4 regions of the Pseudomonas sp. FP603 genome follow, and region 2 is predicted to be linked to each of the others. Evidence: predicted binding sites of a transcription regulator. Region 2 holds the regulator's gene; each other region holds the start of a gene.

Region 1 (4,185 bases), 2.0 Mb from region 2:
CCGAAAACAAAGTGGTGGTCGAGCAGTTGCAACTGGGTGAAAAGGTCGACAGCCCGGACGCCGTGAGCCTGCCGCTGAAACTGGCGATTGCCTTGCTCAAGGATGTCGACGGCAAGATTTCCATTGAGCTACCGGTGAGCGGCGACCTGAACAACCCACAGTTCAGTGTCATGCCTATTATCTGGCAGACCCTGCGCAACCTGATCGTGAAAGCCGCCGCCGCGCCATTCAAAATGATTGGCGGGCTGGTCAGCGGCGGTGGTTCGGAAGACTTGGGCACAGTGGCATTCGCACCGGGCTCAAGCGACCTGAGCAAAGACGCCGAAGCGGCGCTGGTCAAGCTGTCCCAGGCGCTCAAGGAACGTCCGGCCCTGCGCCTGGAAATCGAAGGCACTGCAGCCAAGAGCAGCGATGGTCCGCTGATTGCCGAGCAACGCCTGGAACGGGAATACCAGTACAACTACTACAAGATGCTCCAGCGTCGCGGTGACAAGGTGCCGGCCCAGGCCTCATTGCTGGAAGTGCCGGACAGCGAGAAAGGCCCGCTGCTCGAAGGGATCTACCGCACACGCCTGAAGACCCAGCCGCCCGCCGAATGGAAGGACCTGGGCAAGGAAGAACGCAGCAAAAAAATGCGTGAAAGCGTGATCGCCTTCTGGAGCTCCAGCGAAGTTCTGTTACGTCAACTGGGGCAAGAACGGGCCAGCAGCATCAAGGATTTTCTGGTGGACAAGGGTCAATTGGCCGATGACCGCGTGTACTTCATCGACGCCAGCCTCGGTGAGGCACAAAGCGATGGCCGCGTTATCACCCCCATGCATCTGGATGCCGAGTGATGGGCGCACGTTGGCTTTTGAGCCTGGCTCTGTTGCTGGTTGCCGGCCAGACAGCAGCGGCCGATACCTTGCGCTGCGGCAGTCAATTGATCAGCGTGGGGGACAGGTCCGGCGAAGTGCTGCAGAAATGCGGAGAGCCGGTTGCCCGCGACTTGTTGGGCTACAAGCGTAGTGCCAATCGGCGGGAAGAGTTTCAGGTCGAGGAATGGACCTACGGGCCCAACAGCGGGATGTACCAGTACCTGCGCTTTGAAGGCAACCGGTTGGTTCGAATCACCAGCAAGCGTGGGAATTGAATCCACTCCCACAGTTGTTTTTGCGTTGTTCCCAATAGAACAGGCCCCGACACGAATGCCGGGGCCTGTAATGGCCACATCCTTGTGGCCTTCGCATGAACTCTCAAGTAGCGGCAGACGTATGACTCGGCCCGCCTACCGCACCTTCTCCCGGTCCAGGCGAGAAGCCTTGTTTTACTCCGATTTCAGGCCGTCAGCGGACACCGCTTTGACGCCTTTGATGTTCTTGGCGATTTGCACGGCGGTGGCTTTCTGAGCATCTGTCAGCACAGTGGTGGAAGACAGGGATACAACGCCTTTGTTGGTTTCGACCTTGATGTCGGTGCCGGGGATGCCTTTTTCGGTTACCAGGTCTGCTTTGACTTTGGTTGTGATCCAGGTATCGGAAACATCCTCTTTCGCTTCAGTGACTTCACCGGCGGCCAGCATCATGGGTGCCTGAGTCGCTTGGGTGGTCTGTGCAAATGCAGCGTTGGCCATGGTCAGGGTCAACGCGGTAGCAGTAGCGGCAGCGATAGCGAACTTCTTCATACGAGTAACTCCTGTATTTCTGGAAAGTCTGCTGCGTGTCTTGTCAGCAGGGTTACAGGAGGTAGTGCGAACGCTGTGCCAACAGCGACATAAAAAATAAAACCGTTTAAATCAACAAGTTAACCACAATGATAATTTCCGAAATCATGCAAATTGCATGACTGCGAAATTATCTACATGCAACTTGCGGGTTTTAACGCCGGCCTAAGGCCATGAATTGTCGGGGGGTTTTCTTGATTATTGGTGCGCTCCTCAAATGACGAGCAAAAAAATACCCCGCGTCGTGAAAGGCGGGGCATTGGCAGGATGACAATGGATCAAGAGCCAGCGGCAGCAGCACCAGTGCAGCCTTTAGGAGCGTATTCCTGTTCAACCGTAGTGGCGCAAGTCCAGCCGCCAGCGAGTGTGCGTGAAAGCGTAATGGTTTTGCTGAGCACCGGTCCCGGGGCATTGAGAATCGTGCAGCCAATACTGCCAACACCGGAAGAGGCGGTACCTGTTGCCGTAATCGTGCAATTGCCTGTAGTCGTCGTACCGCCGATCAGTTCGAGGGTAGGGTTGGTGCCTTGGTTGATGATGTCTTCGAAAGGCACCTTCAGTGCCGATATTTCTGCAAGGCCGGCAGTGACCTTCGCCCGCGCCTGGTACTTCGAATACTGTGGCAATGCAAACGTCGCCAGAATCCCGATGATCGCCACCACGATCAGCAGTTCAATCAGAGTAAAACCTTTTTGATTTTTCATAGACAGGCTCCATGCATGAGTCGAAATCTCATGATCTGAACAAGGCACAGCACAGGTCATGCCAAGCCGCGCGCGCCCCTGCCTGCTGGGCGCGAGATCGCGGCAAAGACCTTTCCTACTCCAAGGAACCGCACTATCTGACACTTTTTGTCACCTCACCCCGGCCGGTTTGGTTCCACTGCTTGACTAGGCTATAAGTCATTAACTGTCTGCGGCCGGTATCCCAATGAATGACATTGCCCTTAGCGGTCTGGCCAAGCAATTGGTACTGGCCGAGCTGATCACTGATCAAAGTGCGCAACAGGCGTATCAACAAGCCCAACGCAATCGAATCTCGCTGGTCAGCTATCTGGTGCAAAACAAACTGCTGAAGAGCTGGCAAGTCGCCGAGGTGGCCTCGGAGCATTTCGGCATGGCCCTGCTGGACCTCAATTGCCTGGACAAGGACACCCAACCCCGAGGGCTGGTCAGCGAGAAACTGATCCGCCAGCACCACGCCCTGCCCCTCTGGCGACGGGGTAACAAGCTGTTCGTGGGGATTTCCGACCCGACCAATCATCAAGCCATCAACGACATCCAGTTCAGCACCGGGCTGAGCACCGAAGCCATTCTGGTGGAGGAAGACAAGCTCAGCGACGCCATCGAAAAATTCTTCGACAACCCCTCCACCGGTCTGGAAGACATGGCCGATGTCGACCTCGACGGGCTGGACATCGAGTCGGTCGATGACCAGCACCAGGATTCCATCCCGGGGCAAGATACCGATGATGCGCCCGTGGTGCGCTTCGTCCACAAGATGCTGCTCGACGCGATCAAGAGCGGTTCTTCCGACCTGCATTTCGAGCCCTATGAAAAAATCTACCGCGTGCGGATGCGCACCGATGGCATGCTGCGAGAGGTCGCAAGGCCGACACAACTGGCCAACCGCATTGCTTCGCGGCTGAAGGTCATGGCCAGTCTCGACATCTCCGAACGGCGCAAACCCCAGGACGGGCGAATCAAGATGCGCCTGTCCAAAAGCAACTCCATCGACTTCCGGGTCAACACCCTGCCAACCCTGTGGGGCGAGAAGGTGGTGATCCGGATCCTCGACCCGTCCAGTGCCCAAATGGGCATCGATGCCCTCGGTTACGAACCCGACCAGAAAGACCTGTACATGGCCGCCCTCAAGCAGCCACAAGGGATGATTCTGGTGACCGGTCCCACCGGCTCGGGCAAGACCGTGTCGCTCTATACAGGGTTGAACATCCTCAACACCGTCGACATCAATATCTCCACCGCCGAAGACCCGGTAGAAATCAACATGGAAGGCATCAACCAGGTCAACGTCAATCCCAGGCAAGGACTGGATTTCGCCCAGGCGCTGCGCTCGTTTCTGCGTCAGGACCCGGACGTGATCATGGTCGGCGAAATCCGCGACCTCGAAACCGCCGAAATCGCCATCAAGGCTGCCCAGACCGGGCACATGGTACTTTCCACCCTACACACCAACAGCGCCGCGCAAACCCTGACACGCCTGCACAACATGGGGATTCAGGGCTTCAACATCGCGACCTCGGTCAGCCTGATCATCGCTCAGCGCCTGGCGCGCAAACTGTGCAGTCATTGCAAAAAGCCCATCGAGATTCCCCGCGAGGCGTTGCTCAAAGAAGGCTTTCCCGAGGAACGCATCGGCTCGTTCACGATCTATGAACCGATCGGTTGCGATCAGTGCAACAGCGGTTACAAAGGGCGAGTAGGGATTTATGAAGTGGTAAAGAACACCCCAGACCTGCAACG
Region 2 (4,185 bases):
GATTGGTGGTATTGACCTTGAGGTCGGCCAGATCGGCGATAGGCCCGAGCAGGTTGGTTTCGTCCTCTATCGCCTCCGCCAATGAGCGATTGGCGCTACTGAGCGGGTGACGACGGCGAGTTTCCGAAAAGCGTTTGAGCAAGGTTTCTTCGTCGGCGTCCAGGTACAGCACATCGCACTGGATATGCCGGCTGCGGACTTCTTCCAGCAATTCGGGAAACCGCGACAGGTGGCTTGGCAAGTTACGCGCATCGATGGACACGGCCACCAGCGGTTGTGCCAGTTCGGTATGAATCAGCGCGCGTTCGGCCAACTCCGGCAGCAGACCGGCAGGCAGGTTGTCGATGCAGTAATAGCCGTTGTCCTCGAGCACATCGAGGGCGGTACTTTTACCTGAGCCGGAGCGGCCGCTGACGATGATCAGGCGCATGATTAGTGACCGTTCTGCTCGTCCAGGACAACCTTGTACAAGGCTTCGTTGCTCGGGGCGCTGCGCAGTTTTTCGCGCACTTCCTTGCGATCAAGCATGCTGGCGATCTGGCGCAGCAGTTCCAGGTGTGCGTCGGTGGCGGCTTCCGGGACCAGCAGCACAAACAGCAGGTCAACCGGGGCTCCGTCGATGGCGTCGAAATCGATAGGCGCGTCCAGGTGCATCAAGGCACTGATGGGCGAGTCGCAGCCCTTTAGGCGGCAGTGGGGGATGGCGATGCCGTTGCCAAAACCGGTGGAACCGAGTTTTTCACGGGCAACCAGGCTCTCGAATACATCCTGCATGGCCAGATCCGGCACTTCTTTGTGGATAAGGTTGGCAATCTGTTCGAGGGCTTTCTTTTTACTGCCGCCCGGCACGTTCACGAGGGAACGGCCGGGGGTCAGGATGGTTTCAAGTCGGATCATGGGTTGGGGATGTTAACGACCGGTCGCGCCCTGGAGGAGGCTCTGGGTCTTTTCCTTATGCTTTTTGAGTTGGCGATCCAGCTTGTCGGTCAGCAGGTCGATGGCGGCATACATGTCCGTATGCTCGGCATTGGCGACCACTTCTCCGCCGGGAATATGCAGCGTGGCTTCGATCTTCTGCAGCAGTTTTTCGACGTTCATCGTGACTTGCACATTGGTGATCTTGTCGAAATGCCTCTCCAATCGGTCGAGTTTTTCGCCGATGTAGGTGCGCAGGGGTTCGGTCACTTCCAGTTGGTGTCCACTGATGTTGACTTGCATACAGCTTCTCCTTCGTTGCCAGTGCATAAAGCGGTAGATCAGATGATCTACCACTGGAACGCTGTGGCGTGGCTCTACATCAACCGCTTGCGTTCGCTCGAAGGCGCGATCCCGAGGGATTCGCGGTACTTGGCGACGGTGCGGCGAGCCACCTGAATGCCTTGTGCCTCCAGTAAACCAGCGATCTTGCTGTCACTCAACGGCTTTTTCTGATTTTCCGCGGCAACCAGTTTTTTGATGATCGCGCGGATCGCCGTGGACGAGCATTCACCGCCTTCGGAGGTACTGACGTGGCTGGAAAAAAAGTATTTCAGTTCATAGATGCCCCGTGGGGTATGCATGAATTTTTGCGTGGTTACCCGTGAAATCGTCGATTCATGCATGCCCACCGCTTCGGCGATGTCATGCAGCACCAACGGCTTCATGGCTTCGTCACCGTATTCAAGAAAGCCGCGCTGATGCTCGACGATTTGGGTGGCGACTTTCATCAAGGTTTCATTGCGGCTTTGCAGACTCTTGATGAACCAGCGAGCTTCCTGCAGTTGATTGCGCATGAAGGTGTTATCGGCGCTGGTATCGGCACGACGCACGAAACCGGCGTACTGGGCGTTGACCCGCAGGCGTGGCACCGACTCCTGATTCAGCTCCACCAGCCAGCGTTCGTTGTCCTTGCGCACAATCACGTCCGGAACAACGTATTCGGCTTCGGTGGACTCGATCTGCGAGCCCGGACGCGGATTGAGGCTCTGGACCAGTTCGATGACCTGGCGCAGCTCATCTTCCTTGAGCTTCATGCGGCGCATTAGCTGGCTGTAGTCGCGGCTGCCGAGCAGGTCGATGTAATCGGTGACCAGACGCTTGGCCTCTGCCAGCCAGGGGGTCTTGGCGGACAGCTGGCGCAGTTGCAGCAGCAGGCACTCACCGAGATTGCGGGCGCCGATGCCAGCGGGTTCGAATTGCTGGATGCGGTGCAGGACGGCTTCGATTTCGTCCAGTTCGATGTCCAGTTCCGGGTCGAACGCTTCGAGGATTTCCTCGAGGGTTTCGTCCAGGTAGCCCTGATTGTTGATGCAATCGATCAGGGTTACGGCGATCAGGCGATCGGTGTCGGACATCGGTGCAAGGTTCAGCTGCCAGAGCAAATGGCTTTGCAGGCTTTCACCGACCGACGTACGGGTGGTGAAATCCCACTCGTCGTCATCGTTGCTCGGCAGGCTGCTGGCGCTGGTCTGGTAGACGTCCTCCCAGGCGGTGTCGACGGGCAATTCGTTGGGAATTCGCTCGTTCCAGTCGCCTTCCTCTAGGTTATCCACCGTCGGGGCGGTTTCCTGGTAGGAGGGTTCCTGAACGTCGGCGTTGGGTTTCTGTTCGGCGCTATCGGCCAAGGGGTCTGCGTTATCGAAGTCGTCGCCTTCTTCTTGGCGTTCGAGCATCGGATTGGACTCCAGGGCCTCCTGGATTTCCTGTTGCAGGTCCAGGGTCGACAATTGGAGCAGGCGTATGGCCTGTTGCAGCTGCGGTGTCATCGTCAGCTGCTGGCCCATTCTCAAGACTAGCGATGGTTTCATGGCAGGGGCTTAACACCTTATTCGCCGGCGCACATGCGCCATCCACTACAGGGCGCCGAAGCGCCAAACATAAGCAAATTATATGCCCGAAACTGAAGTGTTTGCCTAGAGCGCTGTAACAATAAAAGGTTATTGATTTTTTTATTGAAGCGAGCGCCCTCTCGGCGACCCGGGCACCTCAGTGCTTACAGGCGGAACTCATGGCCCAGATACACTTCCTTGACCAGTTCATTGGCCAGGATGGTGGCAGAGTCACCTTCGGCGATCAGTTGACCATCGTTGACGATGTAGGCGGTTTCGCAGATATCCAGGGTTTCGCGGACGTTGTGGTCCGTGATCAGCACGCCAATGCCTTTGGCCTTGAGGTGATGAATGATCTGCTTGATGTCGCCTACCGAAATCGGGTCCACACCGGCGAAGGGTTCGTCGAGGAGGATGAATTTCGGATTGGTGGCCAGCGCTCGGGCGATTTCCACTCGGCGGCGTTCACCACCGGACAGGCTCATGCCGAGGTTGTCGCGGATGTGGTGGATGTGGAATTCCTGCATCAGGCTTTCCAGCTCTTGGCGACGACCGGCCTTGTCGAGTTCCTTGCGAGTCTCGAGGATGGCCATGATGTTGTCGGCCACCGACAGTTTGCGGAAGATCGACGCTTCTTGCGGAAGATAGCCGATACCCGCCTTCGCACGACCGTGCATCGGCTGGTGGCTGACGTCCAGGTCATCGATCAGTACGCGGCCCTGATCGGCCTGTACCAGGCCGACAATCATATAGAAGCACGTGGTTTTACCGGCGCCGTTAGGACCAAGCAGGCCGACGATCTGACCGCTGTCGATAGACAGGCTGACGTCGCGCACGACCTGACGGCTCTTGTAGCTCTTGGCCAGATGCTGAGCTTTCAGAGTTGCCATTACTGGGCCTTTTGCTCGTCGGTTTTCTTCTTCGGCTGGATCACCATGTCGATGCGAGGACGCGACTCGGTGACCTTGTTACCCGTGGCGCGACCGGCGCTCGCAAGCTTTTTGACCGTGTCGTAGACGATTTTCTCGCCTTGGGTGACGTTGTTGTCCTTGTCGATGACTTTGGCGCGATCGATCAGCACGACGCGGTTTTGCGAGGCGTGGTACTGAATAGTTACGCCGTAGCCCTGAACCGGCTTGGTGTCGCCCGCCGTTTGCAGTTGCTCGAAGTAGGCGAGGTTGCCCACCGAAGTCACTACGTCGATGTCGCCGGCCGGGGTACGGGTGATGGTCACGGTATTGCCGGTGACCTTCATCGAGCCTTGGGTGATGATCACGTCGCCTTTGTAGGTGGCAACGCCATTCTTGTCGTCCAGTTGGGCATCGTCGGCCTGAATGCGGATAGGCTGCTCTTGATCGTTCGGCAGAGCCCAGGCGCT
Region 3 (4,185 bases), 790 kb from region 2:
TTGGAAGCTTGCAGGCCGAGTTTGCCGTAGGTGTGGGTGAATTCGGCGAACCAGGGGTTGGTCAGCAGAGGACAGTGGCCAAAGATCTCGTGGAAAATGTCAGGCTCTTGCAGGTAATCCAGCTCTTCGCGTGTACGAATAAAGGTCGCCACCGGAAACTGCTTGCTCGCCAGCAATTCGAAAAAGGTCTGGAAGGGAATCAGTGCGGGTACTCGGGCAACTTGCCAGCCGGTGGTTTCACCGAGGACTTTGTTGATCTCACCCAGTTGCGGGATGCGGTCGTGGGGCAGACCGAGTTTTTCGATACCGTCCAGGTATTCCTGGCACGCACGACCCTCGACCACTTTCAGTTGGCGAGTGATCAGCGTGTTCCACACCGCGTGTTCTTCGGCGGGGTAGTCGATAAAACCTTGCGCATCGGGCTCACGAGCCACGTATTGCGTCTGCTTCATGCTGCTCTCCTGCTAGGGGATACGTTCTTGTTTTATGTCCTGCTCTGGAATTATTGATACGCCAAGGTATGCGACTTTGCAGCAGGTGTTCCGCGCCTTATGTAGGAAAAAGCCATGCGTTTCGTAAAGTATTCGTTACGGTTTGGCTGCTGTGGCGTAAGTATTGATATTTCCATGTTTGAAATGGATCGTGGGTGTCACATAATCTTGACGACTAACTTGGCGTTCGCGCAGAAATTTCCTTGCGTCGGGCCTCGATTCCCCTGTTACGGGCCTTTATATGCGTATCAAAGTCCACTGCCAGAACCGCATCGGTATCCTGCGCGACATTCTCAACCTGTTGGTCGAGTACGGGATCAACGTCGCCCGCGGCGAGGTGGGCGGTGAGCACGGCAATGCTATCTATCTGCACTGCCCGAACCTGATCAATATTCAGTTCCAGGCGTTGCGTCCGAAGTTCGAGGCGATTGGTGGGGTGTTCGGCGTCAAACGCGTAGGGCTGATGCCCAGCGAGCGTCGGCACATGGAGCTCAATGCCTTGCTCGGTGCCCTGGAGTTTCCGGTGCTGTCGATCGACATGGGCGGCTCCATCGTCGCGGCCAACCGTGCGGCGGCGCAGTTGCTCGGGGTGCGGGTGGACGAGGTGCCCGGGATTCCATTGTCGCGGTACGCCGAGGATTTCGATTTGCCGGAGCTGGTGCGCGCGAACAAGTCGCGGATCAACGGCTTGCGGGTCAAGGTCAAGGGTGACGTGTTTCTCGCCGACATCGCGCCGCTGCAATCGGAGCATGACGAAAGCGAGGCCATGGCCGGTGCGGTGTTGACGTTGCACCGGGCGGACCGGGTGGGTGAGCGCATCTATAACGTGCGCAAGCAGGAATTGCGCGGCTTCGACAGCATTTTCCAGAGCTCGAAAGTGATGGCTGCGGTGGTTCGCGAAGCGCGGCGCATGGCGCCGCTGGATGCGCCGCTGTTGATCGAAGGCGAAACCGGCACCGGCAAAGAGTTGTTGGCGCGGGCTTGTCACCTGGCGAGCCCGCGTGGGCAATCACCGTTGATGGCGCTCAATTGCGCCGGCTTGCCGGAGTCCATGGCCGAGACCGAATTGTTCGGTTACGGCCCCGGCGCCTTCGAAGGGGCACGGGCCGAAGGCAAGCTCGGGCTGTTGGAACTGACGGCGGGCGGTACGCTGTTTCTCGATGGCGTCGGCGAAATGAGCCCGCGCTTGCAAGTGAAATTGCTGCGCTTTCTGCAGGACGGTTGCTTCCGTCGTGTCGGCAGTGATGAAGAGGTTTATCTGGATGTGCGGGTGATCTGCGCGACTCAAGTGGACTTGTCCGAGTTGTGCGCTCGCGGTGAGTTTCGCCAGGATTTGTACCACCGTTTGAACGTGCTCTCGCTGCACATTCCGCCGCTGCGCGAATGCCTCGACGGACTGGCGCCGCTGGTGGAGCACTTCCTCGATCAGGCCAGTCGGCAGATCGGTTGCCCGTTGCCGAAACTGGCGCCGGCGGCGATGGAACGGCTCAGTCACTATCACTGGCCGGGTAACGTGCGGCAGTTGGAAAACGTACTGTTCCAGGCGGTTTCCCTGTGTGACGGCGGCACCGTCAAAGCCGAGCACATTCGTCTGCCGGACTACGGCGTGCGTCAGCCGCTTGGCGATTTTTCCCTTGAGGGCGGCTTGGACGAGATTGTCGGGCGCTTTGAAAAAGCGGTGCTGGAGCGTTTGTATTCCGAGCATCCGAGCAGTCGGCAACTGGGCAAGCGGTTGGGGGTTTCGCATACGACCATTGCCAATAAGTTGCGTGAGTATGAGGTCGGCAAGACCGAGTCATAACAGGCATGTGCGGTGTTTGTGCTGGCCTCTTCGCGGGCAAGCCCGCTCCCACAGGTTTCTTTGTTGTTCACAAATACTGTGTTCACCGAAGATCCTGTGGGAGCGGGCTTGCCCGCGAAGAGGCAAGCACTGCCAACACCTCGGTCAAGCCTTGCCACCAACCGGCATAACACCGCCGGTTTTTCGTCTTCGACACATTCCCCCCAATCCCCTCCGATCCCTCAAGTCCTTTGTTTGCCGGGCCCTGCGCCGCCAGAAAAAAGTTGGTCTGCAAATTGCTTATGGCTCAGCAGTACAGCGGTGGGCGGCAAACGTCCGGCATGCAGAGGAAAGAGTGTGGACAAGTACCTTTATGTGGCAATGACCGGCGCCAGCCAGAATGCACTGGCGCAGAAGGCTCATGCCAACAACCTGGCGAACATCTCTACCAACGGTTTTCAGAAAGACCTGGAACAGGCCCGTTCGATGCCGGTGTTTGGTGACAGCTTTCCGGCGCGTGCGTTTGCCATGAGCGAACGTCCGGCCACCGACTTCTCCCCGGGTGCGCTGGTGCAAACCGGTCGCGACCTCGACGTCGCGGTGCAGGGTAACGGCTGGATCGCCGTGCAGAACCCCGATGGCGGTGAAAGCTACGTGCGCACCGGCAGCCTGAACGTTGACGCGCTGGGCGTGCTGCGTGCTGGCAACGGTATGCCGGTGGTAGGCAACGGCGGGCCGATTGCCGTGCCGCCCGAGCAGCAAATCGAAGTCGGCGAAGACGGCACCATCAGCATCCGTGCGATGGGTGAAGGCCCTCGCGTGATGGCCGAAGTCGACCGCATCAAACTGGTCAACCCGGACTTCAAGAACATGACCAAAGGCCTGGACGGTTCGATCCACACCAAGGATGGCAAGCCGGCGCAGGCCGATGCCAACGTCAAACTGGTGTCCGGGTTCCTTGAGTCGAGCAACGTCAATGCTGTGGAAGAAATGACCTCGGTGCTGGCGCTGGCCAAGCAGTTCGAGCTGCACATCAAGATGATGAACACCGCCAAAGACGATGACCAGGCCATGGCTCGGGTCTTGCAGATCAGCTAATTATCAGAACGTCGCGCCGTAAAACAGGCGCACGAGGAGAATCGAATGCTTCCGGCTCTATGGGTTGCCAAAACAGGTCTGTCCGCCCAGGACACCAACCTCACCACCATTTCCAACAACCTGGCGAACGTATCGACCACGGGTTTCAAACGTGACCGCGCCGAGTTCCAGGACTTGCTGTACCAGATCAAACGCCAGCCAGGCGCCCAGTCGACCCAGGACAGTGAATTGCCGTCGGGTCTGCAAGTGGGTACCGGTGTGCGCATTGTCGGCACCCAGAAAAACTTCACCGCTGGTAGCTTGCAAACAACCGAGCAGCCGCTTGACCTGGCCGTCGATGGTCGCGGTTTCTTCCAGATTCTGCAGCCGGATGGCACCACGGCCTACACCCGTGACGGTACCTTCCACCTGGACTCCAACGGTCAGATCGTGAACGCCAGCGGCTTCGCCCTGGAGCCGGCGATTGTCATTCCGAACGACGCCCAGACGTTCACCGTCGGCCGTGACGGCACCGTGTCTGTCACTGTTGCCGGCAACCCGGCCTCCCAGGTGATCGGCAACCTGCAAACCGCCGACTTCATCAACCCGGCCGGTCTGCAAGCGGTGGGTAACAACCTGTTCCTGGAAACCGCTGCCAGTGGCGCGCCGCAAGTCGGCACCCCGGGCCTCGCCGGTTTCGGCACCACGCTGCAGAACACCCTGGAAACGTCCAACGTCAGCACCGTTGAAGAGATGGTCAACATGATCACCACTCAGCGCGCCTACGAGATGAACTCCAAGGTGATCTCCACCGCCGACCAGATGCTCTCGTTCGTA
Region 4 (4,185 bases), 1.2 Mb from region 2:
ACGGTACCGAAGCCACCGAGGGCCGGTGCCGCGAACACACCGGTCAGGATCGCACCGAGGATACCGCCGATGCCATGCACGCCGAAGGCATCCAGGGAGTCGTCATAACCGAGTTTGCGTTTCAGGGTGGTTGCGCAGAAGAAGCACACCACGCCCGCCGCCAAACCGATCACCAGAGCGCCCATCGGGCCCACGGTGCCTGCCGCCGGAGTGATTGCAACCAGACCGGCCACAACACCCGACGCGATACCCAGTGCGCTTGGTTTGCCGTGGGTGATCCACTCGGCAAACATCCAGCCCAGCGCCGCAGCAGCGGTGGCGATCTGGGTGACCAGCATCGCCATGCCGGCAGTGCCGTTAGCGGCGGCAGCGGAACCGGCGTTGAAGCCGAACCAGCCAATCCACAGCATCGCGGCGCCCATCAAGGTGTAGCCGAGGTTGTGTGGGGCCATCGGGGTGGTCGGGAAGCCTTTACGCTTGCCCAATACCAGGCAGGCAATCAGACCGGCCACACCGGCGTTGATGTGCACCACGGTGCCGCCGGCGAAGTCGAGCACGCCCCAGTCCCACATCAGGCCGCCGTTGCCGGACCAGACCATGTGCGCAATCGGTGCGTAAACCAGGGTGAACCAGATGCCCATGAAGATCAGCATGGCGGAGAACTTCATCCGCTCGGCGAAAGCACCGACGATCAACGCTGGGGTGATGATGGCGAAAGTCATCTGGAAGGTAATGAAGACCGCCTCGGGGAACAGCGCCGCGGGACCGGTCAGGCTCGAAGGCGTGACACCGGCGAGGAACGCCTTGCCCATGCCGCCAAAGAACGAGTTGAAGTTGACGACGCCCTGCTCCATGCCGGTGGTGTCGAACGCAATGCTGTAGCCATAAATGACCCACAGAATGCTGATCAGACCGGTAATGGCGAAGCACTGCATCATCACGGAAAGAATGTTTTTCGAGCGAACCATGCCGCCGTAGAACAGCGCGAGACCGGGAATGGTCATGAACAGCACAAGGGCTGTCGAGGTCATCATCCAGGCGGTATCGCCGGAATTGAGGACTGGGGCCGCCACTTCGTCTGCCGCCATGGCCAGGCCGGGCATTACGAGGGACAACAGGGCTCCTAGCCCTGCGATTTTACGCAGAGTCATATTGTTTTCTCCTGGGGCGTTGGGTTTGTGGCGGCTTAGATTGCGTCGGTATCGGTTTCGCCGGTACGGATGCGAATCGCCTGTTCCAGATTGACCACGAAGATCTTGCCGTCACCGATCTTGCCGGTGTTGGCGGCCTTGGTTATCGCCTCGATAACCCGGTCCAGATCCTTGTCGTCAATGGCGACATCGATCTTCACCTTGGGCAGAAAATCGACCACGTACTCCGCGCCGCGATACAGCTCGGTGTGACCCTTCTGCCGACCGAAGCCTTTGACCTCAGTAACGGTAATGCCCTGCACGCCGATCTCGGACAGCGACTCGCGCACGTCGTCCAGTTTGAACGGCTTGATGATGGCAGTGACTAGCTTCATGAAAACTCTCTCCCGAATTGGTGGACTTGCCCCAGGAAAACAAACCCGACTCAAGTCTAAGCGCAGTGCCTGGCTTTGTAACGCATCGTCGGCCTTACCTGCCCGTCCGACGCCAGCGAACCACTCCGCACGAAACTTCCCCCGTTCCGCTTGGCGCACTGCATTCGTCACAGCGACTGCATCAGTGCATGGGTCACCAGCGACTAAGCAGAAAGCTTGCCATCTATCCAAAACCCATTGATTTCAAGCCCTTGGCCGCTACCGCAGGCCGTTCCAGCCGATTGACGCAACGGTTACGCACAACAACAGTGCGCAGCCGCCCATCCACATGCGCGAAAAGCGTGCATCCGTTGCCGCCGAGATTGACTATAGACACTGCGTGGTACACTGCCCGCCATTGTTGACAGGAACATTTCCCATGCTCGCGCCCAAAGACTTCCTCGACGCCCTGAGCGGCACCGCCTCCCGCCTCTTCAGCGGCGACACCCCACTGCCGAAAAGCGAAATCGAAAGCCAGTTCAAGGCTCTGTTGCAGAGCGGCTTCAGCAAGCTGGACCTGGTGAGCCGGGAAGAGTTTGATAGCCAGATGGTCGTACTGGCACGGACCCGGGCTCGGTTGGAGAGCCTTGAAGCGAAAGTGGCGGAGCTTGAAGCGAAGCTCAACCCACCTGCTGACGCCGAGTAAGCTGATCATTCCCGCGCTCTGCGTGGGAATGCCGCCAGGGACGCTCCGCGTTCCGCTCCAGATGTGACGCAGAGCGTCACGGGATGCATTCCCACGCAGAGCGTGGGAACGATCATTCAATGTTTTCTGTAGGAGCTGCCGAAGGCTGCGATCTTTTGATCTTAAGCCCCGCAAACATCCCAGCAACTTCCTACAAAGAACACCACCGCCGTCCGATTGCGTCGTAAGGCCTCCAGTTTCTATGCTCATCCCCAGCTGAATGTTCAGCTCTGGGTTTGGCGACCTGGAAGACCCCGACGCACCGCGACCACATTCGACCGAGGAATTTGTTCCCATCTCGAATTATGGCGGCTATGCGTGGGAGACCTTCGGGTCTGCCGGTTTTCGGGCGTCACCGGTTCGCCAACCCGCGCATGGCTGCCACCTTTTTCGTTTGGCGACGATCAGAGGCAGTTTTCTTCATTTGATCCCGAGAACTGCACCATGGACGAAAACTATCTAATCCCCCACATCTTCACCCGCCACAAACTCCACCTCCACGCCCGCCTCCTGGAAAACCAGCCCTGGTTCAGCGCCCGCGACCTCGGCCGATTGCTAAGGCTTTTCCTCGACGAACGAGCGTTACGAAAACTCGACCCCGACCAACACCAGTCCGTGCGAATGCTCATCCACGGCACAGTAGAGAACACACTGCTGATCAGCGAATCCGGCGTCTACGCGTTACTGATCTACCACTACTGCCCCGAATACCGAGGCCTGCGCGAATGGCTGACCCACGATGTCGTGCCAGCCCTCAGAGACGCCCAGCAACCCACCTCAACAGAGCGCCCGATCCTGAGTTTGCTGAACTGGCCGGAGATGTCATTGAGTTTGCTGCACTGGAATAACCAGCCGTGGATTCGGTTGCAGGATGTTCCGCAACTGCTGCCAAATGAGAAACGACCGCGAGGTAGGGTCAATGCGCCGTGGTGGAAGCGTGCTTCGCGGGTGCTGCAGTCTTTTTAAGCTCCCGAAGCTCAACCACGCTCGATTTCGGTTCTGCGCTGATCGTAGGCCGATTGCAGGTTTAGCCAGAACTCGGGGGTGGTTTTCAGGCAGAGCGAGAGCTTCTTTGCGAGCTCAGGACTGATACCACCCTCCTGCATCACAAGAGCTCTCACATCACCCGCGACCTCATTCAACGACCTAGCCAAAGCATCCGCTGTAATACCCAGCGGCTCAAGAAACTCCTTTTCAAGGATTTCGCCAGGATGAATCGGCCGCATTCCAGAATTGCTCATATCCCCTCCTGAGGGCTTGATCAGCTTTGATCATAAGCAGCCACCCCGATCCGACAAGAGCGTCCAAGCTCTTTCACCGAAGTCCTTCATCTATTCAGGCCCGGTCCTACAAAGAAATCTAGCTCCTCTGTTGATTACGCCCAAATACCAGCCGCGACGTGACCTTTGTAGCAGCCTTCGGCAGCTGCTACAGATCGCGTTACGGCTTAACTGACTGGAATCAGCTTGCCCCCCAGCAACATCCTGCGAAAGTTTGGTTACTCCGCCGCCACGCTAAATCATCTGCCCACGACTACCCTTCAAAAACCGCAGGAAGCGGTTCCCTGTCAGCTCAAGGAACGACCATGTCCCTCTCCATCGTCCACAGCCGCGCCCAGGTTGGCGTGGAAGCGCCCGCCGTTACCGTAGAAGTGCATCTGGCCAACGGCTTGCCGTCACTGACGATGGTCGGTTTGCCCGAAGCCGCCGTGAAGGAAAGCAAGGACCGAGTACGCAGCGCGATCATCAATTCGGGGCTGCAATTTCCGGCGCGGCGTATCACCTTGAATCTCGCTCCCGCCGATCTGCCGAAGGACGGCGGGCGATTCGATCTGGCGATTGCCTTGGGGATTCTGTCGGCCAGTGTGCAAGTGCCAACGTTGACGCTGGATGACGTGGAGTGCCTGGGAGAGCTGGCGTTGTCGGGCGCTGTGCGG

The links. The regulator sigma-54, encoded in region 2, starts transcription at its own class of promoters, with help from an activator protein. The targets are predictions, from matches to a motif close to ANTGGCATNNANNTTGCTNT.
Region 1: the regulator sigma-54 is predicted to act here: its motif matches at 2,453-2,472, upstream of PSH65_RS04785 (pilin).
Region 3: the regulator sigma-54 is predicted to act here: its motif matches at 2,555-2,574, upstream of PSH65_RS23630 (flagellar basal body rod protein FlgF).
Region 4: the regulator sigma-54 is predicted to act here: its motif matches at 1,730-1,749, upstream of glnK (P-II family nitrogen regulator).

The regions. Positions count from the first base shown of each region.
Region 1 is NZ_CP117431.1:1,010,855-1,015,039, reverse strand. It holds gene PSH65_RS04800 (DUF748 domain-containing protein) at 1-836, shown strand, start outside; gene PSH65_RS04795 (DUF2845 domain-containing protein) at 836-1,132, shown strand; gene PSH65_RS04790 (BON domain-containing protein) at 1,307-1,663, opposite strand; gene PSH65_RS04785 (pilin) at 1,981-2,406, opposite strand; gene pilB (type IV-A pilus assembly ATPase PilB) at 2,633-4,185, shown strand, end outside.
Region 2 is NZ_CP117431.1:5,907,030-5,911,214, reverse strand. It holds gene rapZ (RNase adapter RapZ) at 1-430, opposite strand, end outside; gene ptsN (PTS IIA-like nitrogen regulatory protein PtsN) at 433-897, opposite strand; gene hpf (ribosome hibernation-promoting factor, HPF/YfiA family) at 910-1,218, opposite strand; gene PSH65_RS27395 (RNA polymerase factor sigma-54) at 1,293-2,786, opposite strand; gene lptB (LPS export ABC transporter ATP-binding protein) at 2,972-3,697, opposite strand; gene lptA (lipopolysaccharide transport periplasmic protein LptA) at 3,697-4,185, opposite strand, start outside.
Region 3 is NZ_CP117431.1:5,116,781-5,120,965, reverse strand. It holds gene phhA (phenylalanine 4-monooxygenase) at 1-452, opposite strand, end outside; gene PSH65_RS23635 (sigma-54-dependent phenylalanine hydroxylase transcriptional regulator PhhR) at 733-2,292, shown strand; gene PSH65_RS23630 (flagellar basal body rod protein FlgF) at 2,629-3,369, shown strand; gene flgG (flagellar basal-body rod protein FlgG) at 3,415-4,185, shown strand, end outside.
Region 4 is NZ_CP117431.1:246,978-251,162, reverse strand. It holds gene PSH65_RS01125 (ammonium transporter) at 1-1,151, opposite strand, end outside; gene glnK (P-II family nitrogen regulator) at 1,187-1,525, opposite strand; gene PSH65_RS01115 (accessory factor UbiK family protein) at 1,944-2,210, shown strand; gene PSH65_RS01110 (Bro-N domain-containing protein) at 2,694-3,215, shown strand; gene PSH65_RS01105 (HigA family addiction module antitoxin) at 3,227-3,490, opposite strand; gene PSH65_RS01100 (YifB family Mg chelatase-like AAA ATPase) at 3,835-4,185, shown strand, end outside.